DNA from 2 places in the Alteribacillus sp. JSM 102045 genome. Region 2 is predicted to be linked to the other one. Evidence: riboswitches for the same ligand, from Rfam matches in the RefSeq annotation. Region 2 holds a riboswitch; the other holds the start of a gene.
What was found. Region 2 has a riboswitch for lysine ahead of dapA (4-hydroxy-tetrahydrodipicolinate synthase). Riboswitches for the same ligand answer to the same signal wherever they lie in the genome.
Positions count from the first base shown of each region.

Region 1: another riboswitch for lysine. It lies ahead of ACE1TI_RS15330 (Na+/H+ antiporter NhaC family protein); the one in region 2 lies ahead of dapA (4-hydroxy-tetrahydrodipicolinate synthase).

Region 1 is NZ_JBHFQG010000025.1:20,268-27,252, forward strand. Features, by position in the region: partial or broken gene ACE1TI_RS15320 (transposase) at 1-773, opposite strand, end outside; gene ACE1TI_RS15325 (hypothetical protein) at 966-1,226, opposite strand; gene ACE1TI_RS15330 (Na+/H+ antiporter NhaC family protein) at 1,375-2,934, opposite strand; lysine riboswitch at 3,031-3,206, opposite strand; gene ACE1TI_RS15335 (Cof-type HAD-IIB family hydrolase) at 3,321-4,199, opposite strand; purine riboswitch at 4,405-4,503, shown strand; gene ACE1TI_RS15340 (peptide chain release factor 3) at 4,870-6,453, opposite strand; gene ACE1TI_RS15345 (STAS domain-containing protein) at 6,569-6,985, opposite strand, start outside.
Region 2 is NZ_JBHFQG010000047.1:3,440-10,424, reverse strand. Features, by position in the region: gene ACE1TI_RS19615 (hypothetical protein) at 1-231, opposite strand, end outside; gene ACE1TI_RS19610 (hypothetical protein) at 464-970, shown strand; lysine riboswitch at 1,123-1,306, shown strand; gene dapA (4-hydroxy-tetrahydrodipicolinate synthase) at 1,467-2,354, shown strand; gene yidD (membrane protein insertion efficiency factor YidD) at 2,458-2,685, shown strand; gene ACE1TI_RS19595 (DMT family transporter) at 2,682-3,614, opposite strand; gene ACE1TI_RS19590 (hypothetical protein) at 3,636-4,322, opposite strand; gene ACE1TI_RS19585 (hypothetical protein) at 4,282-4,704, opposite strand; gene ACE1TI_RS19580 (M24 family metallopeptidase) at 5,191-6,408, opposite strand; gene ACE1TI_RS19575 (aldehyde dehydrogenase family protein) at 6,494-6,985, opposite strand, start outside.

The sequences.
Region 1 (6,985 bases), on a different contig from region 2:
TTAAAAGGATCTTTCTTATATTTCTTTTTCTTCTCTTTACGATACAAGTTGTACGTGATGAGTGGCGTACGTTTTCGATGGTTTAGAATATCTTCATAATTCTGTTCACTGCCATAACCGGCGTCAGCGACAATGTACGTTGGCAACTGAAAAAAGCCTTTCTCAATCTTATTTAGAAATGGGATGAACGTTCGTGGAACCGGCTTTGAGTTGACCATTTCTCATATAGTCATCTTTCATTCGCATAAAAGTGGCATCATGATCCGTTTTAGAATAACTATTGCGATCCCCAAATATAGCCATGTCTTTTTGGTATTTTTGTTTACGCACTGCCAAACAAACGTAAACTTATTGGCATTCGCTTCAATGTTGGTACCATCAATAAAAATCGCTTCTTCCTCAATCAATTTTTCCTGTACAAGCTGACAACGAAATTGGACAAAGCACTGACGCAGGAGCTCTTTAACCTGTGGATGGACACGAAAACGATTAATCGTACGGTAACTTGGTTCATACCCTTGAGCTAACCACATCATACGTACACTATCTTTCAATAATCCTTCAATCTTTCTACCAGAGAAAACGGATTGCGTATAAGCGCATAAAATTACCTTCATCATCATTCGCGGATGATAAGCCGGACAGCCTGTTTTACGCAAAAATCCAGTGAATGCTTCATCCGGAATACTCTCTACGACATCGTTGACGGCATAGCCTATATCATTTTCTTGAAGTTTTATTTCTAAATCTAACGGCAAAATGACTTGATTCAATGTTTAAACATAAGGATACCTCCGATACTGTTTTTGTGTGGTTGCTTTAACTTTATCAGAAGGTATCCTTTTTGCGTACTTCATTTTAGAATTTTATTAAAAAAAAGAGTGGTACTCACCAACGTATTGGCGAGTACCACTCTTTTTAATTACTGGGTTTTGTCCCGGTCCCATTTTTATTCTAAAAGAGAACTAGGGAGATCGTGTTTCCTGCCCACCGCGTAGAAGGAAATCAATCAGACTCCCTGCAATCATCCCAAAAAAGATATCTGTGATATCCAAGATCTCTCCAGCAATTCCATATAATAAACCGATGCCGCCAAAAATAATAGTATAACGGACTCTCATTAAAGTATTGAAATAAGGAAAGGATGCTTGCAAACTTTCTAAAAAAAATGGAGAAAAATAGACGGCTACAATTATAATAACAACGATAATAAATAAGACTTCCATAATTCATGCCCCCCACAAAATGTAAATGACGTGTCACATACCTTACTTTCTCTTTTTCCGTTCTATCCCTTTCTTAAACAGTATAAAAATAAAAAAACGCCCAAAGCATTAATGAGCTTTGGGCTATTATATGACAATTGAATATATATTATCCTTTATTTTCGGCGGCTATCGGTTTGTTGTTTATTTTAAAGAAAAGAGCAATAATTACAGTTATGAGAACGGCTGCGGCCAGGCCTGCAAGAGTACTTCCGGTTGCTCCGAGGATAAGATAACCAGCAAATGCTCCAACTGCAGAGAATACAGCGTAAGGAAGCTGAGTAATAACGTGATCGATATGATGACTTCCGGCCCCTGTAGAGGACAAAATAGTCGTGTCAGAAATAGGGGAGCAGTGATCACCCAAAATGGAACCTGCTAATACTGCTGCAAGCATTGGCAGAATTAAAGAAATATCCAAAGCCGCTGCTATTTCACCAGCAATAGGAAGTAAAATGGAAAATGTACCCCACGATGTGCCGGTAGAAAATGCCATAAATCCTGCTAGTAAAAACAGAAGGGCAGGAAGCAGGAATAAGGGAATAGTTCCATCGATGAAGTCCGCTAAATATTGGCCAGTGCCTAATTCATCAATAATACTTACAATAATCCAAGCGAGAATTAAAATATATATCGCAGGGAGCATCGATTGAATCCCAGCAAAAATAGTTTTCATAAAGCTATTAGCAGCGGGACGCTTTGTGAAAGTGAGCAGCACAGTGACACCAAGGCCAATTAACCCACCGTAAACGAGAGAGCTTGCTACGTCGGTTTCTGCAAAGACCGATAAAGCTGTCACTTTATCAGCTGTTTGAGCGCCTGTTACAATCATAAAGACAATAGTACTGACAATAAGTACTAGTATGGGTATGATTAAATCACGTACTTTTCCTTTGTGTTCATCGAGCTGTTGGGATTGTTCACCAGGGACACCCGAACGATCTGGGTCAAGTACTTGACTATGCAGGATCGCACGTTTTTCATGAGTACGCATCGGCCCAAAATCTAGTTTCCAAACAATAACGAGAAAGACGAATAATAGGGCAGTCATAGCATAAAAGTTCATAGGTACCATATAAAGGAAAGCTTGAAGGCCACCATATTGTGTCTGTCCGTGACTTCTGAGAATATCGGCAATGATTGTAATAATATAGGCTCCCCAGCTGGACAGCGGAGCAATGACACAAACTGGAGCGGCAACAGAATCGACGATATAAGCAAGCTTGGCTCGTGAGATTTGATGCCTGTCTGTTAGCGGTCGGCTTACCTGACCGACTGTTAAACTGTTAAAATAATCATCAATAAAAACAAGGATACCAAATAGCAAGGTTACAAGCTGAGCTCCAATCCTCGTTTTCACACGTTTTAATGCCCACTCTCCAAAAGCTCGGCTTCCACCTGAAAAACTTATTAGAGCTGCCATTACGCCGAGAATCAATAAAAAGAAAATAATGTATAATTCCCAGTCATTAATAGCTCCTTCTACTACAAAAATGCCGGCAAATATTTCCAAAATAAGGGCAGCTCCTTCGGTGACGGACCAATCGCTGAGAATTAGCGCACCGATAATAATCCCAACGCCTAGAGAAGGAAGAACCTTTCTTGTCGCAATAATCATTAATAAAGCGATAATGGGAGGAAGCAGCGACAGAATCGACGGCTCATTCATAATAGCTAATCTCCTTTCTATTTCATTATTTATTCTAAAGCTTATGCAAAAAACCTGCCTGGATTCCATCGCCAGGCAGGTTATAACGGTATCCCGTTTCATAGTAGTCCTCCACGACGAATGCATCGTGACAGTCTTGCACTTGTTTAATGCAAGCCCAGCCGGTAAGATATGACGACCTTTTCCGGCTTCGGCAAATGAACCTTTCCATCTCTGATCGTCGAAGTCATCTCCCAGATCGTACTCATTTCATTCGCGCCTCTACCTCATCAAGCGGGATGAGGTTATATTTACTTTTTGATAATAGCAGCTAAGCTTTTCTAATAACCACGGGAAATTATATCAGCAGTAAGCACAGAAGGCAACTTGTTTTTTAATGCCATTTATTAGGTTCGTGCAGAGGACTTTAATATAAATTTTTCAATAGCCTGGGCAACTCCGTCATTATCATGGTGGGTCGTTTCATGGGTTGCTACTCTTTTTACATCTACTTCGGCATTACCCATAGCAATACTTGTCGCCGCAGCATTAAATAGCGGGAGGTCATTATAATTATCCCCTATTGCAAAAGTTGAACCTATATTTAAACCTGCGTGCTCTACGATGTGCAGAAGTCCTTTGCCTTTTTGGGTATCAGGATGCATAATTTCCAGATTATCACGGCCTGAAGAGGTGATAAGTATATTATGTTTATCTCCCCAGGCCTTCCGGCAAGTCTCAAGTTTCTGTTCAAGCATAGAGACAATTAGAAATTTGTAAACGGTAAGATCCTGCTTAACAATCATAATTGGAGAGCTTAGCTCTTTCATATTTGCTTGTCTGTGGTGTCCGTCTGCCCTGCGGCGGATTGCTTCTTTCATTTCTTCTCCGCCTTCTTTATCCTGTGTATATATTTCCAAGTCATTCATAAAAAACTCTCGAGATCGTGAAGGGGAGAATAATCCTTTATCGGTATAAATGTGAAAGTAATATTCGTTTTCATTCAGCCATTCTATCAAATTGGCCGATTCCTCCTGTCCCATATAGGATTCTTGAATAGCTTCTCCTTCCCAAAATACTCTGGCTCCATTTAAAGAAACGACTCCATCTGGCGTTATATTGACGTCTCCTAGTAAACGATTTACGTCCGGCAGCCCCCGTCCAGTTGCAATGATAACTTTATGTCCTTGTGCTTGAAGTGCTCGGAGTGCTTGTGCATTTTTTTCTGATATAAACCCTTCTGAGTTTAAAAGGGTCCCGTCCATGTCGATTGCTACTACATTCATGGTTGTCACCTCAGTTTAAGTCTGTATTAAATTAAGTTCTTTTGCTAGTACCTCAGCTTTTAAGAAAGAGTTTTTTCTACCAAAAACGAGAATATTATGTACTTTTTTTCTCATTTACATTAGGGTAACACGAATTGAACTAGAAGAGGTAGTTTACTTTTCTTTTGTATGGACGTTATTTCTCTTCTTATATAATAACGTTAGGTGAAAAAGGAAAATGTTTGCTCGTATATCCTGAACAAGAGGGTTCAGGGTTTTTACAGGAGCAGATACTACCCCTGCTACGAGTCTCTTTTGAATATGGAAGTAATTTGGAAATGATTTGTGGCTGTTTTACTTGTGACTGGTAAGTTGAAGGTGCAATAGTGGAAATTTATCGCATTAATTGGTGATATAAGAAGAATTCTTCTGAAAATGCAGAAACCGAATGGCAGATTTTTTTAAGAAAACGAAGACATGACTATTGATAATATTATGGAAGCTATTAAGAAACGGTTAGAATAAAGAAGAAAGGAAGATGCGAAATCGCTAAAGAAGAATGTATTCCATTTGGATGGCATTACATTTAACAATGCATTACTTAGTATTTTGGTATATTTGGAAGATTTTTAGAAGGAGTCCTGAAAGTCCATAAAAAAACACTGCAGCCATTAGGCCGCAGTTCAATATCTTATTTCATATAAGAATTTTCATAAAAAGTCAATTTTGGATATTTGTCTTTTGTCATATTCATTTGAAATTCGTTATCGAACAAAGCGACAATTCTTCCATCTCTGTCTAACGCCAAGTTTTTCTGGCGCTTTTTAAAAGTTTCTAATTCCTCTGGCTCTCCATTTACCCATCGTGCAATGGAAAAAGGAAGCTTTTCTAGACGAATATCCGCATTATATTCATTTTTTAAACGATATTCCATAACTTCAAATTGTAAAACCCCTACAACGCCAATAATCTGCTGTTCTGGGTATTTGTTGTATGTTTGAAATAATTGCACAGCACCTTCTTCAGTCAGTTGCTGTAAGCCTTTTTCAAACGATTTGTGTTTCATGGCATCTTTCACCGATATAGCTGCAAAATGTTCTGGAGAGAAGTGGGGCATTTCATCGAATTGAAAATCGCTGCCATCAGCAAGTGTATCTCCGATTCGAAAGGTCCCCGGGTCGTACAAGCCAATAATATCTCCAGCATAGGCTTCTTTTACAATATTACGATCCTGGGCTAAAAATTGAGTAGGCTGTGCCAAACGCATTGTTTTGTTAAGACGGACATGGTTTACTTGCATACCTTGTGTGTATTTCCCGGAAGTGATACGTAAAAAAGCTATACGATCACGATGTTTCGGGTTCATGTTTGCTTGAATTTTAAACACAAAACCAGAAAACGTTTTTTGTACCGGTTCAATAAAACCTTGGTCACTGTCTCGGCCTACAGGTGTTGGGGCCAAATTTAAAAAGTGTTCTAAAAAATTCTGGACCCCGAAATTAGAGATCGCACTTCCAAAAAACACAGGAGTTAATTCGCCGTTTTTAATTTTAGGTTCATCGTAGGGATCACCAGCTACGTCCAAGAGCTCCATTTCTTCTCTAAATTGGGAAAGTAAAGACGGATCAATTATTTCATCAAGCATTGGATCATCCGGACCAATCGTTTGCTTAATCTCAACATGAGATGGGTTATCTGCGTTATATAATTCTACTTTTTTTGAGTGACGGTCATAAATACCATAAAAGTCCATTCCCATCCCGATTGGCCAATTCATAGGGTAGGAACGGATCCCAAGTAAGTTTTCCATTTCTTCCATTAATTCAAATGGATCTCTTCCTTGCCGGTCTAATTTATTAATAAATGTAAATATAGGAATACCCCGCATGCTGCAAACCTTAAATAGTTTTTTTGTCTGAGCCTCTACCCCTTTTGCTGCATCAATAAGCATCGTAGCAGAGTCAGCAGCTGTTAGAGTACGATAGGTGTCTTCACTAAAATCCTCGTGCCCAGGAGTGTCTAGTATATTGATTTGATGATCTTTATAATGGAACTCCATTACAGAGCTGGTAACTGAAATACCGCGCTGTTTTTCAATTTCCATCCAGTCACTCGTGGCGTGCTTCGTGTTTTTCTTACCCTTTACTGTTCCAGCCTCGTGTATGGCCCCTCCAAAATAAAGAAGCTTTTCAGTTAAAGTGGTTTTCCCGGCGTCAGGGTGAGATATAATGGCAAACGTTTTTCGAGATTGTATTTCTTCCTCAAGCTTACTCATCTATAGATTCCTTTCTCTTACATAATCAATCACTTTCAACCCTTTCATCATAAACGATTCACCGCTTATACACAAATAAATCTGTCAGCTGGAGCCGACAGATTTAAATGGGTTTTTATGCATACGCTGAATGCTGCAGAAGAGCTTGTTCTAATGTTAAAAACTTAGCAACATGTTTAAAGGATATTCCTAGTTGAACAATCGTTTGGGAAAGTTCCGGTCTCATACCGGAAATGCTTGCATCGATTCCTAACAGCTGCAGCGCATCAATTAGTTGATTTAAGTGCTGAGCAAACCATGTGTTAATTGTATTAATGCCAGATAAATCAATAATAATATAAGATAACTCTAATTCAGTGGCTCTCTCTAACGTTCTCTTTTGTAAGAACTCCGAACGATCATCATCCATGTCCCCAATAAGCGGCAGAACGGCTGTACCTTGTTTTATTGGCACAACTGGAACAGAAATTTCTTGCATTTGTGACTTTGCATGTTCTAACTCAACAATATGCTGATGTAAAAAAGTATGGCT
Region 2 (6,985 bases):
CAAGGCTTCTTCTTCTGCTTTTTCAAAATCCTTGCAGAGCTCCATATTAATTTGAGCCATTTCTAAATAGCCCTGTTTCATTTGATTTTCTAAGTCCGTAGCTTTTCTTTGTTTAATCTGTTCTTGTAACACATTACGAAAGAAAGAATTTTTTTCTTCCTCCGTAAGGTGCTCAATTTCAGAATATAATTCTTCTGGCAGTTCTAATGCAATTTGCTGAAATTGAGACATACCTGGACGGCCCCCCATGCATGGTTTATTCCCACCACTCATTATAAAGGATTTTCTCTCTCAAATAAAACGTAAATTAAAATAATTTTTTATAACGGCTTTCATTCTATTAAAAAAATGCTTATTTAAAAGGAATAATTTAATCATTAGGAATAATCTCTTCTTTTTCTGTCTCATACTACATAATGCCACTTTATTCGATTTTTATTACATTAAAAAAGGAGGTCCCCTTTTGAAAAAGATAATGTTGTATCTTTTTTATTGTTTGATCGTTTCTGCATGTAATAATGCTCCCAATGATGAACAGACGGAAAATTCAGAGTTAAAAACAGAGCCTAGCTCTTATGAATTAAAAAAAGACTTACAAGATGATGAGGATCTTAAAAGGGCAGCAAATGAATATGAAGAATATCTCACCTATTTTCACCGATCCGTCCGCCAGGTTGCCGATGAAGTGCAAAGAAAGGACATTAATGAGTACTGGGTTCAAAAACAATTAACTCAAATGCTAGAAGAAACAGATGATTTATCTTCTAATGTACCGGATGCTTTTCAACCTCTAAAGGAGGTGCAGCAGAGCACGTTATATGAATTAAAAATGGCAAAAACTAATGCCTCTTCTTGTTTCAAAAATAACAGCAACTGCCAGGAGATGCAAAATCACATCAACAATTTATACTACGTCGATAAGATAATGGATGAAACCTATAAAGATATAGTTTTTGATAACGGGTTATAAAAATATGTTTAATATTTCACCGTTCACGGGAACACAAATATTAATAGATAATTAAACAAATTTTTTATGAATCAATTGCATTTCTATTTATTGTCTGGTAAAGTTTGCAGTAACAAAAATTTTTATATTTCATTTCCTACTTCTTTATAAGAAGTGAGGTTAGAGGCGCAATGACCATTAGTAAGCAATAGGAGGAACATGAGGTCCTGTGAATGTTGCTGAAAGGGGGATTTGCCGAAGCAGACAACTTCTCATGAGTTGGATGCTGGTTTCGTATTGAATAAATACGGAACTGTCATATAGCATGCTTATGCTATATGGAGGGCTATCTCACGCATAAACGGTTCTGTTTATAGCTGGAACGTTCATGCAACAATGAGGCCCGTCTCATTGTTGTTTTTTTGTCACTATGAATGTTTCCGGTGAGAACCGGCCCTCCTCTGTAAATTGTCTTGTCAAAATGAGACTTAAATCTCTAAACAGAGGGTGATCGAAAATGAATTTTGGAAGAATCAGCACAGCTATGGTAACACCATTTGATAATCAAGAAGAAGTAGACTACAGTGCAGTGACAAAGTTAGTTAATCATCTTATTTCTAACGGATCAGACAGTTTAGTAATTGCTGGAACTACAGGTGAATCTCCTACATTATCTAAAGAAGAAAAATTAACTCTTTTTGAGCATGTAGTAAAAGTTGTAAACGGACGTGTTCCAGTTATTGCAGGTACTGGCTGCAACAATACAAAAGCTTCTATTGAATTAACAAAAAAAGCGGAAAAAACCGGTATAGACGCAGTTATGCTAGTCACTCCTTACTACAGCAAGCCTTCCCAAGAAGGGATGTACTTACATTTTAAAAAAGTGGCCGAGTCTACTCAGCTTCCGGTTATGCTTTACAACATCCCTGGACGCAGTGCAGCAGGATTAACTCCGGAGACCATCATTCGTTTGGCAGAGATAGAAAACATCACAGCAGTAAAAGAGGCCAGCGGTGATTTAGATGCTATGGCTTATATCATTGAAAATACTTCTGAAAATTTCCTTTTATACAGTGGAGACGACAGCCTTACACTTCCTGTAATGTCTATTGGAGGAACTGGGATCGTTTCTGTATCATCACATGTGATTGGAAATGAAATGCAGGATATGGTACAAAGCTTTTTAAATGGGCATCCACAATATGCTGCCAAACGCCATAGAGAACTGCTTCCAACTATGAAATCAATGTTTGCAGCTCCAAGCCCTGCACCAGTTAAAGCAGCATTGGAAATTCAAGGTATCATTTCAGGTGATGTTAGACTTCCTATGGTGCGTTTGAATGAAGAAGAAATGAACATGCTTCGTTCTACCCTGCGGCCAAAAACCACCTTTTTCGTAAGCTAATAATAAATGGACTGTTTCTCCTCTTTTAAAGCGGAAGCAAACAGTCCATTTCTTTTTAATCACAGCTTTGATACTTTTTGATTAATAAAAGGGGTGACGTCTTTTGAAAAAAATTTTACTTTTCATTATAACCTTCTATAGGAAATTCATTTCTCCTCTTACTCCACCAACCTGTCGTTTTTATCCGACTTGTTCGGAATATGGATTGGAGGCTGTAAAACGGTTTGGTGCATTAAAAGGCGGCTGCTTAACTTTAGTAAGGATCTGCAAATGCCATCCCTTTCATCCGGGCGGATTTGATCCGATACCAGAAAAAAAACAAAAACGTTAATTCTCCTTTACTTTCCGGCGGCTGTAATCCCATTTTTGTTCAACATAACCAGTGCCTAGCAGCACCCCTCCTACTATAAAAATAAAACCAGTAAGCTGAGCTGGATAAACAGTTTCTTTTAAAAGAAATGCAGAGCTTATCAAACCAAAAAAAGGAACCAAATTATTAAACACTGCTGTCTCCCCAGCCCCAATTTTTTGAATGGAACTGTTGAAAAGCTGATGGCCCAACGCAGTAGCTAAAACAGCAGAACCGAAAAAAATCAGCCACACAAATAAAGGCGCTGTAAACAATTGGATAATACCGCCTGGTTCCACAAACAAACTGATAAAAAAAAGACCGATGGACCCAATAAAAAACATAAATCCTGTCATGACTCGCGGATGAAGTGTAGTTGTGGCTTTTTTTATGTAAATAAAACTTACTGCTTGAGAAAACATACCTAGAAATACAAGGATATCTCCAGACGATAAACCACTGACTTGGCTGCCTGAGCCGGCAATAGTCAACATGCTTACCCCAATAAAACCTAATATTACCCCTAAGAAGCGAATCTTTGTCACCGGATCTCCAAGTAATAACATAGCCAGAATCGACGTTGTTAACGGTACTAGCGCTAAAATTAAAGATGTATTTACTGCGGAGGTCGTCATAAGTCCCCATGCTAAAAAAAGATGATGGCCAATGACTCCAAATAAAGAGGCAACAGCAATATGTTTAAATTCTTTTCTAGAAAGTTTCTGCCACTCCTTAAGATAGGACATAATAATAAAAATGACAATACCAGCAGTCATAATGCGAAGTGCCTGCATACTTGCTGGAGACATGTATTCCACTAAAACTTTTAAAGCTACAACATTGATCCCCCATAAAACCATGACACCAATAACAAGCAAGTAATTTATCCATATATTGCTTTGTTGATTCATAATGCTTCCTCTCTCTATATTTTATTTTGTTTGTATCCATTCAAAAACACTTAAGAGAATTGTAAATATCATTAATATGACAAGTACAAACGATATGTTTTTCTTTACTACGATCCATGGACGCTCATTCATTAAGTGTGATGCCATAAGAATCGATTCTGAAAATGGCGATATCTGCGTTGATAAAGTCCAAGCACACAGTATTAATAAACCCATAAAAGCTGGCGATACTCCAAATTGTTCTGGAGTTAATGAGTTCCCAAGGCCTAAAATAATAATGACAGGATGAACCCCAGCCAATGCAAGTAACATAACGCTTAAAATGAGTATTACGATAAATAGGGGTATTAATCCTTGTGACATCCATAGTATGGCTTCAGCCAGAATGTTTCCGGCACTGCTCCTTGCCAGAGCTTGGCCAAAAAATCCTGCAGTTATAAAAATGCCAATCTCATTATTTAGACGATCAAACGAATCCGACACGTGCTGATAAGCTGCTTGTAAATACTGTCGAAACAATCCAATACAAATAGACCATACCACTGGATAAATAAGTGCAAGTAGAGAAACTATTATTAACATATTTGCTGGTAATGCCATTTCCATAGTAAAAGAGACCAATAATAATAATAAATAAAATGATAACCCCTTTAACGGAAAAGACTGGTTACCAAAATGATTTAATGAAGCTGATTCGTTTTTGTACATATTCTTCTTTTGAAAAACGAATAGAAGGAAAAAATGCAGCCACTATGAGGCCATATCCTCCTATTTGCTGCCAGGTTAGGTTGTACAATACAAGGACAAGACCTACATTAACAAAAAAAGGCGACCACAGCATGCAAAAGCCGAATCCTCTTAAAAGAGTGAGGCCGAATTTCTTATTTTCAAAGCAGGAAAAACTTTCGGAACCTATTTTATATACAAGCGGCATAGAGCCTAAATTAAGTAATGATCCTAAAAAAGCAGTCATTACGTAACTGAGGCGGTAAGGAAGGGCTTGTCTTTTTTCTTCTGTTTTTCTTAAGACTGTTTTTAAATCCTGAAGATATCCGGCTTCAGACATCAGAATACCGAATAATGGAATCAATAAAAATAATCCAAGAAGATTAAGATTCTCTCCAAAACTATACAGCATTTCCTTTAAGGAAATTCGATAAAATAAAAAAGTACACTTCCTACAGTTAAAAGAAGTAATACTACAAAACGATTGGATCCTTTCATATTTTGCAACGCGAACAGCAATAACAAGAAAGCCATAGAAACTGTATGAAAAAGTGAGGAATTCCGAAGGGGAAAATACATTCACTAAAATAAATAACTACTGCTAAAAACGAGGTCGTACCAAGGCAGATTTGTCTCACGAATATCCTCTCCACCTCCTTAAGTTCCAACCTCTTTGATCTTGTATCACATGCTAACATGGAAAAGTCCTTCTGAACAGTATTTTGCTTTTAAAAAACCACTTAACATTGTTCACCTTATTTTAAGTGCAGGTGCGCCTCTATCGTTGCCTGTTCTTTATAAAGAGGTTAAAAAATCTGCAGCGGATATTTTCCACTACAGAAAACGGTAATTAAGATCCTGTTTGTTCTTTATGAGCCCGGGTCATGGTAGAAATATTAGATGGTTTTTTTATATAAAGTTCTCTTGGAACATTAGCAAAAGTCTCACAGCCATTTTCGGTAATTCTAATAGACTCCGTGATCTCTACACCATAATTATCAAGCCATATTCCAGGCATTAAATGAAAAGTCATATTTGGCTGTAATATCGTACGATCTCCCTTTCGAAAACTTACTGTATGCTCTCCCCAATCAGGAGGGAAGCTTAAACCAATAGAATAGCCTAATCTAGACTCTTTAAAATAGCCTCGTTTTGCAATTGTTTTGCTCCATATGCTTTCTACTTCTTCTGCCGTCAAACCTGGTTTTATTGCATCCATTGTCGTTTCAATACCCTCTACCACTACCTCTGCGAGATCTTTTACTTTGTCTGGAGCTTCTCCTATAGCCATTGTTCTTGCCATAGGTGTGTGATATCTGCGATAGCAGCCAGCAATTTCAATAGTTAAATAATCTCCATGTTTATACCTTCGATCGGTCCAGGTTAAGTGTGGACTTGCTGTGTTTTCACTTGTAGGGATCATCGGAACAATTGAAGTATAATCTCCCCCAAACTCTGCAGTTCCACTAATTTGTGCTTGATAAATGGCTGCTGCAACATCGTTTTCACGCATTCCAACATCCGCGGTATAATAAGCAGCATGCATCGAATTTTCTAAAATTTTCGCTGCTTTTTTCATGCATTCAATTTCATTATCTGATTTAATTAAACGGACCCAGTTTACCAAAGTGCTGAAATTCCTGAATTCAGCGTTTGGAAGCCCTTGTGTGATTCGTTCATAACACATACCTGTAAAATAAAAAGCATCCATTTCCAGCCCGATTTTACGATTGCCCTGGCCTATTTCATTTAATATATTTGCAACAAAATCCATTGGATGCCTTATGGTAGATTGAACAAATTCATCTGGATAAGGGATGATATGATTTTCATCTAACCAAGTTGTTACTTTTGCACTGTGAGCATCCATTTCTCTACCTATCCAAATGGGCTGCTCCTCATCAATCATAACGACTAAGATTTGATGCACATAAAAAGACCAAGCATTGTAACCTGTTAGATAAAACATATTTGAAGGATTAGAAATAAGGAGAACTTCCACTCCATATTCCATCATTTTCTGTTTCGTATGGTTCATTCTTGTAAGGTATTCTTCTTTAGAGAACAAGCCTGCCACCCCTTTCTGTCCTTTCTGTCTCTAGAGAAAAGGATGTGCTATTCAATAAAGAATAGCACTCCGGACTACTATAAAATTATTCTGTCATTTTAAAACAAACAATTCGTTCTTCTGACATTTCTCTAATTGCAAATTCAACGCCTTCTCTTCCAAGTCCAGACCCTTTAACTCCGCCAAAAGGCATAGCATCTATACGGAAGTCACTGCTGTCATTTATCATTACCCCTCCCGTATGGAGCTTTTTGGCAGCCTTTAAAGCAGCATTAATATCAGCAGTGAAAATGCCAGCTTGCAGCCCGTAATTTACATTATTTGATCGTTCGATGGCTTCATCTAAATCCTTCACTTTAAATAACAAAACAACCGGACCAAAAACCTCTTCTTTTACAATTTTTGCATTCTCAGGTACACTTTCCAAAACGGTAGGCTCATAATGCGCTCTATCTCTGTTACCGCCGCTTAGAAGTATACCGCCTTGATCAACGGCTTCATTAACCCAATCTTCAACACGAATTGCCTCTTTTTCATTAATCATCGGTCCCATATCTGTTGAATCAGATAATTTATT